3 regions of the Pantoea vagans genome follow, and region 1 is predicted to be linked to each of the others. Evidence: predicted binding sites of a transcription regulator. Region 1 holds the regulator's gene; each other region holds the start of a gene.

Region 1 (4,074 bases):
GAATAGAAATGTCTGGCACAAATCAGGAGAGGAAGATCGTGCAGACGCCATCCCAGCGACAGAGTCGCTTAAAATTAATACAATTATGTTATTGATTTGTTACGGAAATGCTGACCCACCGAGTATATGCTCACGTGGGGCAATATTCAACGAGTTATCGTTAGTATGCTAACGAAAGTTATTTCGTTAGTGATTATCTTCGCAGGGACGAGAGTTGTGAGCAACATCACTTTGTGCGCAAGGCGAACGCTGCCAGATAAAGCCAGCCCATGCCAGCACGACCGTCGCCACCATCACCAGGGTCGTATTGTGCAGCGCTTGTGCTAATCCGGCGGATACCAGCAGGCTGGCAATAAAGCACAGGCCGAGTTGAAACAGGTTCTGTAAACCCGCCGCTTTACCTGTGGCCTGAGGGAAGGGGGCCAAAGCACTGGCAACCACTATCGGGTAAATCGCGCCATTCGCCAGTGCCATGCCGCAGAAAGGCAACAATAATGCCACCAATGATGGCGCAGGCAGCATGGCGACCACAAACAGACTGAGGATGCTCAGGCTATAAACCACCAGCAGCCATGGAAGAAGCTGCGCACCCTGATAACGATTGAGCAGCGCGCGGCAGCCGAAGCCACCAATCAGAAAAGCAATGGTCTGTGGGATATAGCTCAAGCCAATGTCTGCGGGTGTTAACCCTGCTGAGGCGAGAATAAAAGGTGAACCGGTTAGCCACGCGAAAAAACTGGCAGAACAGGCTGAGTAAATCAGCACGTTGCCACTGTATACGCGGGTCTTCAGCAGCGTGAGCCAGCCAGGTTGCGCAACCTTTGCAGCCTGACCCTTTTTGCGGGCAGTCAGTTGCAGGGTGCCAATGAGCAGCAAAACGGTGATCGCTGTGAGCGCGATAAAAATACTGCGCCAATGGAAGTGTCCCATTAGCCAGGCACCCAGCAATGGGGCTAAAGCTGGCGAAAGCGCGACCAGAGGCATGATGGTGGCAAACACTTTGTTGGCTTGTGCTTTCGGGTAGCGATCCACCACCAGTGCCTGCCAGCTCACGGCCGCCGCACAGACGCCCACAGCCTGTACGAAACGCAATGCCAGCATCAGGTTGACGTCTGTTACCCACAACATGCCAAGGCAGCCCAAGGCGAAAAGCGTCAATCCTGCCAACAGAATCGGTTTACGACCAAAGCGATCCGACAAGGGGCCCCAAAACACCTGCGCACAGGCAAATCCACCGAGAAACAGGCTAAGGCTGGCGCTGATCGTACCCGGAGCCGTGGCAAAATCGCGTTGCATGTCACCAAAAGCGGGCAGATACATATCCGTGGCGAGAAAGCCGAGCATACTCAGCAAGGCAAGGTAGGGCAGAAATCCTTTTGAAGACAACATAGTGATTCTCATTGGCAGATTGAACGCCGGGGAGTGTAAAAGAGTGCGTTGCGGTTTGTGAAACGCTAATATTTGCAACCTGCTGTTAAAAATTTTGAAGGCAAATACATGTGGTCTGAGTATGCACTGGAAGTAGTAGATGCGGTGGCGCGCAGCGGCAGTTTCAGCGCGGCAGCGCAAGAGTTGCATCGTGTGCCTTCTGCCGTCAGCTATACCGTCAGGCAGCTGGAAACCTGGTTAGCGGTTCCGTTGTTTGAACGCCAGCATCGTGAAGTCGTCTTAACACCAGCTGGAGAGCACTTTGTCCGTGAAGGGCGATCTGTTATCAAAAAAATGCTTGCAACGCGCAGGCAGTGCCAACAGTTGGCGAACGGCTGGCGCGGACAGTTGAGCATCGCGGTGGACTGCATCGTCAAACCCCAGCGCACCCGACAACTGGTGAAAGATTTTTACCGTCATTTCCCGGATATGGAGCTGATTATCAGCTACGAAGTGTTCAACGGTGTCTGGGATGCGCTGGCCGACGGGCGTGTTGATGTCGCTATTGGCGCAACGCAGGCGGTTCCGGTTGGCGGGCGTTTCGCCTTTCAGGATATGGGGGCCTTAAACTGGCGTTGCGTTGTCAGTCCCGATCATCCGTTGGTCAACAATACAGAATTAAATGATGAAATATTGCGTGCCTGGCCATCGCTGGTGCTGGAAGATACGTCTCGCGCATTACCCAGACGTATGACCTGGACCCTGGACAATCAGCGGCGTTTGGTGGTGCCGGAGTGGGAAACCGGAATGGATTGTTTGCAGGCGGGATTGTGTGTCGGCATGGTGCCAGGGCATTTAGCGCGGCCACTGTTGGATCAAGGCACGCTGGTGGAATTGCCACTGCCGCAGCCGTTTCCTGACAGCCCTTGCTGTGTCAGTTGGTCAGAGCAGCGAGCATCACCCGCGTTGGATTGGCTTCTGGCTTATCTGGGTGATGCAGAGACGCTGAACCACGAATGGCTCAGCGAAACGCGAGGTTAGCGGCGATAGTCGCGGAATGGGCCATCGGCAACGGAGCGGCGCTCAATCAAGGTCGGTTGAACCTCAATCGTTTGTGGCTCTTCACGCTTGCTGGTGATGCGATCCAGCAACATTTCGAGCGCTTTCTCACCCAACTCAGCCTTCGGTTGGTGCACGGTGGTGAGCGCTGGTGTGAAAAAGCGCGCGTTGCGCACGTTATCGTACCCGATCACGGAAATATCTTGCGGGACGCGCAAGCCCATCTCATCGGCTGCGCAAATCGCACCCATTGCCATGATATCGCCACCACAGAATACGGCAGTTGGACGCTGTTTCTGATTCAAGATTTGTTGCATCGCCTGATAGCCTGAATCGGGTTCAAAATCACCCTGCACAATCCACTCTGGCCGCACCGTGACCCCGGCTTCATTCATTGCCTGCAAGAAGCCAGCGTGGCGTCCACCGCCCGTGTTGCGTTCAAGTTGTCCCGGGATCGCGCCAATATCGCGGTGACCACGTTCGATCAAATAGCGCCCAGCCAAATAACCGCCATGGAAAGCATTGTCCTGCACGGTATCGGTAAAGTCACCGCGCGAAGCACCCCAGTCCATCACCACCATCGGGATATTGCGATTCTCCTCCAGCATTTGCAGCAGGTCATCTGGGTATTCGGAGCACATGACCAACAGACCATCGACGCGCTTCTGCGCCATCATCGAGAGATAAGCACGCTGCTTTTGCAGGTCGTTGTGCGCATTGCCAAGGATTAATGTGTAGCCGCGCTCGAAGCAGTGATTCTCAACCGCTTCAATGATCTCAGCAAAGTAGGGAGCTTCACTTGAAGTCGCCAGCAATCCCAATGTCTTGGTGTGATTGACCTTCAAACTGCGCGCAACGGCGCTGGGGGAATAGTGCAATTCTTTAATTGCTTCCCAAACGGCGTTACGCGTCTCTTCTGCGACAAAACGCGTTTTGTTGATGACATGCGAAACCGTGGTGGTGGAGACACCCGCGCGTTTTGCTACATCTTTAATTGTGGCCATGAAAAAGGTACTCCCCGGCTTATCGCAACGTACTGATAAGTATATTGTTAAACGTTTGCGTCTGCGAAGGGTTTTGCACCCGAAAATTTGGGTCAACGCTGCCTGTTCAGGCAGGAAAAATCGCTTCAGCAGGCTGTAAATACAGCATGCGCAAAATGGGTTGCGCAACGAAAGGCGGCGATTCTAGCAAGCTGGCGCGGATAACACGAGATTTTTGCCTGACGCTGTGCGAAAATTGTTTTAACCCTAATAAAAGTGTGACTAAGGAGTAGTGATGAGTACAGATCTGAAGCTGGCCCTGATGACCACGGTTGGCGCACTGTTAATGATTATTGCGTTCAGCTTTACGGCCATCCTGCATTAAACAAAAGCGTATAAAAAAAGCCGGTGCTGTGAAAGCATCCGGCTTTTTTTATACGTTGCGCAACGACTAACGAATGGTTTTCGGCGTCATCATGCGGCGTGCACCAACATAATGCTTCTCCCAGTAATCCTCACCCAACGCACTAATCTGAATGTCTTTACCGGTCCGCGGTGACTGAATAAATTTACCGTTACCAAGGTAGACACCTACGTGATCGGCAGTGCCACGATTATTAATACGGAAGAAGACTAAATCGCCTTTTTCGAGCATCTGACGCTT
Region 2 (4,074 bases), 1.5 Mb from region 1:
GCCGGTGCTGGTACTGACAGCGCGTGACACCGTACAACAGCGTATTCAAGGCCTCGACAGCGGTGCCGATGACTATTTGCTCAAACCCTTTGATTTGCAAGAGGTACTGGCGCGCATGCGTGCAATCACCCGACGTCGTCACGGTGCGGCGGATTCCCTGTTAGGTAGCGGCGATGTGCAGCTGGATATGATGACGCGTGAGGTATTGTATAAAGGGCAACGCGAACAACTCACCGCCCGTGAATATGCGCTGCTGTATGCACTGCTGGAACGTCCCGGCGCGATTTTATCGCGTGAACAATTAGAAAACCGCATCTATGGCTGGGGAGAAGAAGTCACCAGTAACGCCGTTGATGTGCTGATCCACGGCATGCGCCGCAAGCTTGATAACGAAGTGATTCGTAACGTACGCGGCCTGGGCTGGCGAGTACCGGCAATATGAAACCTTTCACCTTTATGCGCTCCTTGCGTAACAAACTGCTGCTCACCCTGGTGCTGTTGCACCTGGCGATGATTGGCGGCGTCACCTGGTACTTCTACCACTGCTATGGCGACATGATGGGCACCATGAAGGACGATCAACTCGCGAAGATCGCCGATGCCTGGTCATCCAGCCAACGCATGCCCGCGCTAATGCCGATGGTGATGCAGCAAGAGAAGCTAAAAAGTACCTACATCGTGCAGTTGTGGGATGACCACAACCACCTGCGCGCCAGTTCCTGGCCTGCGTTACAGGCACCGCTCCAGCCCAAAAAAGGCTGGTCAGATTTGAAAGTGGGCGACTGCGGCGATGACTGTGAATGGCGTGTCTATACCCGCCCCGGTGAGTTAGGCAGTGAAATTGGCAATATTCAGGTGTTGCATAACATTGGCTACATGAAGAGCTTGATGGTGAAGCGGGTACTTTCCGCCATCATTCCGTTGATGCTAATGATGCCACTCTCGCTGCTGGTGATATGGTTAGTAGTTCGCGCGATTACCCGAGATTTACGCGTGGCGTCGCGGCAAATTGCCGCCCAGGAAACGCTGCACCCCCACGCGGTTTCACCCAACAGCCTGCCCGATGAAGTGCTGCCGCTGGTCGCGGCTTATAACTCGCTGCTGGATAAACTGCGTGCGGCCTGGTCTTCACAGCGTCAGTTCCTGGAAGATGCCGCGCATGAATTACGCACGCCGGTGACCGCCGTCACTCTCCAACTGGAAAATCTGCGTCAGCATATTCAACCGGGCGAGGCCAGCCGACAGTTTGACCAGTTGGAAGCGGGCGTCACGCGCACGCGCCACTTAGTTACGCAACTGCTCAACATCTCACGGCAGGAAGATCAGTCGGTAGTAGCCTCCGTCGAGACCATCGACATCGACGATCTGCTCAAAGAGAGTATTGAGCAACTGATGGTGGTGGCAGACAAACGCGGGATTGATATTGGCTTTAACGGCACGACGCATTACCGCCTGCACGCCAGCCGCTCCGATTTGCGCAGCCTGTTCGATAACCTGATAGGCAATGCCATGCTGCACACGCCAGAGGGCAGTCTGGTGGATGTGCTGTTACATCGCGTGGGCAATCACACCGTGGTGGATATCATCGATAATGGTCCAGGCATGCCGGAATCCTTTATTGAACGCGCCTTTGACCGCTTCACACGCTCGCCGGATGTGCAGGCACAAGGCAGCGGCTTGGGGTTATCCATTGTTCGTAGCGTGGCGCAAAAGCATCAAATGCAGGTGGCGCTGTCCAACTGTCATAATCCGCAAGGCGAGATTTCTGGCTTGCAGGTACGTGTGACCTTGCCTTGATTCGACGGTTGCTAACCTTTTCGGTAGAGCGCGGTCTTCAGGCCGCGCGATAAATCGCGCCACTCCCTCCTTTTCAACATCCCATCAAATTACCGCTGAACGCGACAACGTAATCGGTTGCGGGGTTCCGTTCGCAACACGCCTTTTTTGTGATCACAGTCACATTTCAGATGAATCAAAATGCAACACATTTTGACAAACGTGATCAAAATCTATTTCCTATCGCTCTGTTACAGGCACATTACGCGCACTTGAAAATTCGGCGATTCAGACCGTTTAAACCAACACACTGCCCATCCCCTGGGATCGATTTGACACGATCGCGGCGCATTCGCGGCGATCACAAGCATGTGGATAACAATAATGAAATTTAAAGCATTGATAGCAGGGGCCTTATTGGCCAGCAGCTGGACCGGCGCGGCACAAGCGGCAGACAGCGATCCGCAGTATCTTTCTGACTGGTGGCATCAGAGCGTAAACGTGGTGGGCAGCTATCACACGCGCTTCGGACCTCAGTTCAACAACGATGTGTATCTCGAATACGAAGCCTTTGCCAAAAAGGACTGGTTCGATTTCTACGGCTATGCCGACCTGACCAACTTCTTTGGCGCAGGCAACAGCAACGCAAACGGCATTTTCGACCACGGTTCGCCGCTGTTCATGGAAATTGAGCCGCGTTTCTCTATCGATAAACTGACCGGCACCAGCCTGGCATTTGGTCCGTTTAAAGAGTGGTACTTCGCGAACAACTATATCTATGACATGGGTCGCAACGCGTCACAGCGTCAAAACACCTGGTACATGGGTCTGGGTACCGATATTGATACCCACAGCGATATCGGCCTGTCACTGAACGTGTATGCCAAGTACCAGTGGCAGAACTATGGTGCGGCGAACGAAAACAGCTGGGATGGTTATCGCTTCAAGGTGAAATACTTTGTGCCGATTACCGATCTGTGGGGCGGTAAGCTGAGCTATATCGGCTTCACCAACTTCGACTGGGGCTCGGATCTGCGTGACGAAACCGGTCCATCGCGTACCAGCAACTCGATCGCCTCCAGCCACATCCTGTCGCTGAACTACGATCACTGGCACGTTTCTACCGTGGCGCGTTACTTCCACAACGGCGGACAGTGGGCGGATGGTCAGGAGCTGAACTTCGGCAACGGTCCGTTTGAAGTGAAATCAACCGGCTGGGGTTACTACCTGGTGGTGGGTTACAACTTCTGATTGCATGGACCAGGTCGCCATAAATGGCGACCCTACAACGATCGTGTGCGGTTTTCGTAGGGTGCGCATTTATGCGCACCTGGTAACATACACGCAATGAATTGTGCCGCCACGCATCTCAACAACACCTGTCAAATCTGTGGTTTATAGGCATTCACCATCCAGGGCACGCCAAACTTATCGGTGAACATGCCAAAGCCGTGCGCCCAGAAGGTCGGTTCCCACTTTTTCGTCACCTCTCCGCCTGCCGATAATGCATCAAACCACCGCTTGCCTTGTGCCTCATCCGGCGTTGATAAGCTCACGGAAAATCCTGCGTAATTCGCCTGCGGTGCGCCATCGCTCATCATCAGTTCGCCCTGCCCGATGCGCAGGTGCGCGTGCATTATCTGTTCGGGTGAGAACGTCATGCCAGATGGGCAGCCTTCATCTTCGACAGTTGTTTCGTCTGGCATATCGCCAAAGGTCATTTTGAACAGCAGTTCGCCGTCGGTCGCCTCAAGATAGAAGGCGATCGCCTCTTCGCAGCGGCCGTTGTAAAACACATAGGGAGTAATTTGCATGGTCAGTTCTCCAGAATTGGAACGTCCAGTGCAAGTGTAGTGCGCAATTTTTAATCAGATGGGAGCCAGGCCGCACTCTTACCTTTGTTGACAGTAACGCCGGAATAATTGCGCCATATAGGCACTCATCGGCGTCAGCGCGGTGTCTTTTCGCTGAATCAAATAGAACGTGGCTTTCGGCAGCGGATCGTCAAGATCGAGAGCGATTAACTGCCCGCCGTGGGTAGGATCTTCAATCACATCGCGCGAAATAATACTGACGAAATCGCTCTTCGCCACCAGACTGGTACAGGCCATAAAGGTCTCACAGGTGACGACGATCTTCGGTGCCATGCCGCGTTCACCAAACAAATCGTGCAACAGCCGGTAATAGCTGCCTTGCGGCGTCGGCATGGTCCAGTCACAGTGCTGCAACTCCGTGAGGGATCGCGCATGGGCCATGGGATGCCCTTTGCGCATCACCACCTGATATTCTCGCTGCATC
Region 3 (4,074 bases), 1.3 Mb from region 1:
CTTCTTCACCAGTTGGCCTTGGGTATCGGTGGTGACACTGAAGCCTCGAGCCAACGTCGCCAAGGGACTGACGCCTTCCAGCTGTGCCGCCAGCGTACCAAAGCGCTGACGATTGTGGTTGAGCTGCTTTTCCATACCCTGCTGTAAGCGATATTGCCACTGCTGCATCTGCTGTTGTGCGCGATGGATACGGCCCTGTGGCTGTTGCGTGTTGAGACGGTGGAGCAGGCGATCCTGTTGGCGCTTAGCTAAACGCAGCCGTTGATCCATCGCTTCACCGAGACGGCGTTGCAGCTGGAAAAGCGTGGTTTGCTGACGTGCCAGGCGTAACTGAGGATGTTGCTGCTGTAAGCGGTGATGAATGCGTGTGAAGCGGCGCTGCTGTTCAGCCAGATAGAAATCCATCGCCATTTCCATCCGCTGCTGCTGGGACTGCAAACGACGCAGCAGTTCTTGCTGATTACGGCTCACCAGCTCTGCCGCAGCGGAAGGGGTAGGCGCCCGCAGGTCAGCCACAAAGTCGGCGATGGTGATGTCGGTTTCGTGTCCGACCGCGCTGACAATCGGTAAACGGCTGGCAAAGATCGCCCGCGCGACGCGTTCGTCGTTAAAACTCCACAGATCCTCTAATGATCCACCGCCACGGCCGACAATCAACACATCACACTCATCGCGCAGGTTGGCTAGCTCGATGGCGCGCACAATCGCTGCGGGCGCATCCACACCTTGTACCGGAGTGGGGTAGATTACTACGGGCAATGAGGGATCGCGCCGATGCAGAACACGCAGCACATCATGCAGCGCCGCACCGGTGGCGGAGGTAATCACGCCAACCTGACGTGCGGGCTCGGGCAACGGTTGCTTGAACTGTTGATCAAATAAACCTTCCGCTGCTAGGCGCGCTTTCATCTGCTCGAACTGTTGTTGCAGCAGGCCTTCACCCGCAGGGTGCATGCTTTCGATAATCAGTTGATAATCGCCACGCGGCTCGTACAACGTGATGCTGGCGCGCACCAAAACCTGCTGACCGTGTTGCGGACGGAAAGTGACCCGACGATTGCTGTTGCGGAACATCGCACAACGCACTTGTGCACCATCATCTTTCAGTGTGAAGTACCAGTGACCGGATGAGGGCTGGCTAAAATTTGAAATTTCCGCACTGAGCCACACCAGGCCCATCTCATTTTCCAGCAGTTGACGCACTGTGGTATTGAGGCGACTGACAGTAAAAATATTGGCGGTTGGCGGTAGCGACATGTGATGTAGATCAAATTTTAAATCAGAGGGTTAATTAACCGATACTACATGCCTGACCAGGAGGATCAAGACTTTTTCTGAAAAAACACTGGAGGCAACCGATTTCGGCCTGTATAATGCCGCGGCAATATTTTATCTGTTTTAATCGCCCCCAGGTGGAGATATTGCTATGTTAAGAATCACTAAAGAAGCCCTCACTTTTGACGACGTTCTGCTCGTTCCAGCTCACTCCACTGTCTTACCGAACACCGCTGATCTCAGCACCCAACTGACGAAAAACATCCGTCTGAACATCCCTATGCTGTCTGCTGCAATGGACACCGTGACCGAAGCCGGTCTGGCAATTGCACTGGCACAAGAAGGTGGTCTGGGCTTTATCCACAAAAATATGTCGATTGAGCGCCAGGCGGATGAAGTTCGCAAAGTTAAAAAACACGAAAGTGGCGTAGTGACCGATCCGCAAACTGTACTGCCAACCACCACGCTGGCGGCAGTACAAGAGTTGACTGAGCGTAACGGTTTCGCCGGTTACCCGGTGGTCAACACCGACAACGAACTGGTTGGTATCATTACCGGTCGTGACGTGCGTTTCGTCACCGATTTGAACCAACCTGTTTCTGCGGTGATGACCCCGAAAGAGCGTCTGGTCACGGTGAAAGAGGGTGAAGCACGCGACATCGTACTGCAGAAAATGCACGAAAAACGTGTTGAGAAAGCGCTGGTTGTTGATGACAGCTTCCACCTGCTGGGCATGATCACCGTTAAAGATTTCCAGAAAGCAGAACGTAAACCTAATGCGTGTAAAGATGCAGAAGGTCGTCTGCGCGTAGGCGCTGCGGTGGGTGCCGGTGCGGGCAACGAAGAGCGTGTTGATGCGCTGGTCGCTGCCGGTGTTGACGTGCTGCTGATTGACTCTTCACACGGCCACTCTGAAGGCGTATTGCAGCGTATCCGTGAAACCCGTGCGAAATATCCAAATCTGGAAATTATCGGCGGTAACGTGGCGACCGGTGCAGGTGCACTGGCGTTGGCGAAAGCCGGTGTTAGCGCGGTGAAAGTGGGTATCGGCCCAGGTTCAATTTGTACCACGCGTATAGTTACTGGTGTCGGTGTACCACAGATCACTGCGGTTTCAGATGCGGTTGAAGCACTGGAAGGCACTGGCATCCCGGTTATCGCTGATGGCGGTATTCGTTTCTCCGGTGATATCGCGAAAGCGATTGCTGCGGGCGCGGCGGCTGTGATGGTGGGTTCTATGCTGGCGGGTACTGAAGAGTCTCCTGGCGAAATCGAACTCTATCAAGGTCGTTCATTCAAATCCTACCGCGGTATGGGTTCACTGGGCGCGATGTCTAAAGGTTCATCTGACCGCTACTTCCAGACCGACAACGCTGCTGACAAACTGGTACCTGAAGGTATCGAAGGTCGCGTAGCCTATAAAGGCCGTCTGAAAGAGATCGTGCACCAGCAAATGGGTGGCCTGCGTTCATGCATGGGCCTGACCGGTTGCCCAACCATTGACGACCTGCGTACCAAGGCTGAGTTCGTGCGCATCAGTGGCGCAGGCATCAATGAAAGCCACGTGCATGATGTGACCATCACCAAAGAGTCACCGAACTACCGCATGGGTTCATAATCCCGTAAGATTCAACGCCCGGCACCTGCCGGGCGCTTTTATTATTAAGTCCATCCCAATGGAAACGCCTCAATGACGACTGAAAATATTCATAAACATCGCATTTTGATCCTCGATTTTGGTTCTCAGTATACGCAGCTGGTTGCGCGCCGCGTGCGTGAGCTGGGCGTCTACTGTGAACTCTGGGCGTGGGATGTCACCGAAGAGCAAATTCGTAGCTTCAATCCTAACGGCATCATCCTGTCAGGTGGCCCGGAAAGCACTACTGAGTTGAACAGCCCACGTGCGCCAGAATACGTGTTCAACGCTGGCGTGCCGGTTCTGGGTGTGTGCTACGGTATGCAGACCATGGCGATGCAGCTGGGCGGCAAAGTTGAAGGTTCTAACGAGCGTGAGTTTGGCTATGCGCAGGTCGAAGTGCTGACCCAGAGCGCGCTGGTGCGTGACATCGAAGATGCCATCAGTGCCGCCGGTAAACCGCTGCTGGATGTGTGGATGAGCCACGGTGACAAAGTCACTGCCATCCCAGCCGGCTTTGAAACCGTCGCCAGCACCGAGACTTGTCCGTTTGCCATCATGGCGAACGAAGAGAAAAAATTCTACGGCGTGCAGTTCCACCCAGAAGTGACGCATACCCGCCAGGGTCTGCGCATGCTGGAGCGTTTCGTCCGCGATATCTGCGGCTGTGAAGCACTGTGGACCCCAGCCAAGATCATCGAAGATGCGGTAGAGCGTATTCGTGAGCAGGTCGGCGAAGATAAAGTGATCCTCGGCCTGTCTGGTGGTGTGGATTCTTCTGTGACGGCAATGCTGCTGCACCGTGCCATCGGTGAGCGCCTGACCTGTGTGTTCGTGGACAACGGCCTGCTGCGTTTGAATGAAGCCGAGCAGGTGATGGACATGTTTGGTGACCACTTCGGTCTGAACATCGTGCACGTTGCCGCAGAAAACCGCTTCCTCGACGCACTGGCGGGTGAGAACGATCCAGAAGCCAAGCGTAAGATCATTGGGCGTGTGTTCGTTGAAGTGTTCGACGAAGAAGCACTGAAACTGACTGATGTGAAATGGCTGGCGCAGGGCACCATCTATCCGGACGTGATCGAGTCTGCGGCTTCTGCCACCGGTAAAGCGCACGTGATCAAATCGCACCACAACGTGGGCGGTCTGCCAAAAGAGATGAA

What was found. Region 1 encodes PurR, which represses purine synthesis genes. Its sites were predicted from a motif close to CANGCAAACGTTTGCNTG; they were not measured.
Positions count from the first base shown of each region.
Region 2: the regulator PurR is predicted to act here: its motif matches at 1,904-1,921, upstream of LK04_RS17050 (nucleoside-specific channel-forming protein Tsx).
Region 3: the regulator PurR is predicted to act here: its motif matches at 1,349-1,366, upstream of guaB (IMP dehydrogenase).

Region 1 is NZ_CP011427.1:2,213,036-2,217,109, reverse strand. It holds gene punC (purine nucleoside transporter PunC) at 187-1,389, opposite strand; gene punR (DNA-binding transcriptional activator PunR) at 1,498-2,409, shown strand; gene purR (HTH-type transcriptional repressor PurR) at 2,406-3,431, opposite strand; gene LK04_RS20550 (YnhF family membrane protein) at 3,706-3,795, shown strand; gene LK04_RS10280 (C40 family peptidase) at 3,862-4,074, opposite strand, start outside.
Region 2 is NZ_CP011427.1:3,663,860-3,667,933, forward strand. It holds gene LK04_RS17040 (response regulator) at 1-442, shown strand, start outside; gene LK04_RS17045 (sensor histidine kinase) at 439-1,797, shown strand; gene LK04_RS17050 (nucleoside-specific channel-forming protein Tsx) at 2,161-3,027, shown strand; gene yjdN (VOC family metalloprotein YjdN) at 3,159-3,590, opposite strand; gene LK04_RS17060 (LysR family transcriptional regulator) at 3,669-4,074, opposite strand, start outside.
Region 3 is NZ_CP011427.1:932,225-936,298, forward strand. It holds gene xseA (exodeoxyribonuclease VII large subunit) at 1-1,257, opposite strand, end outside; gene guaB (IMP dehydrogenase) at 1,427-2,893, shown strand; gene guaA (glutamine-hydrolyzing GMP synthase) at 2,966-4,074, shown strand, end outside.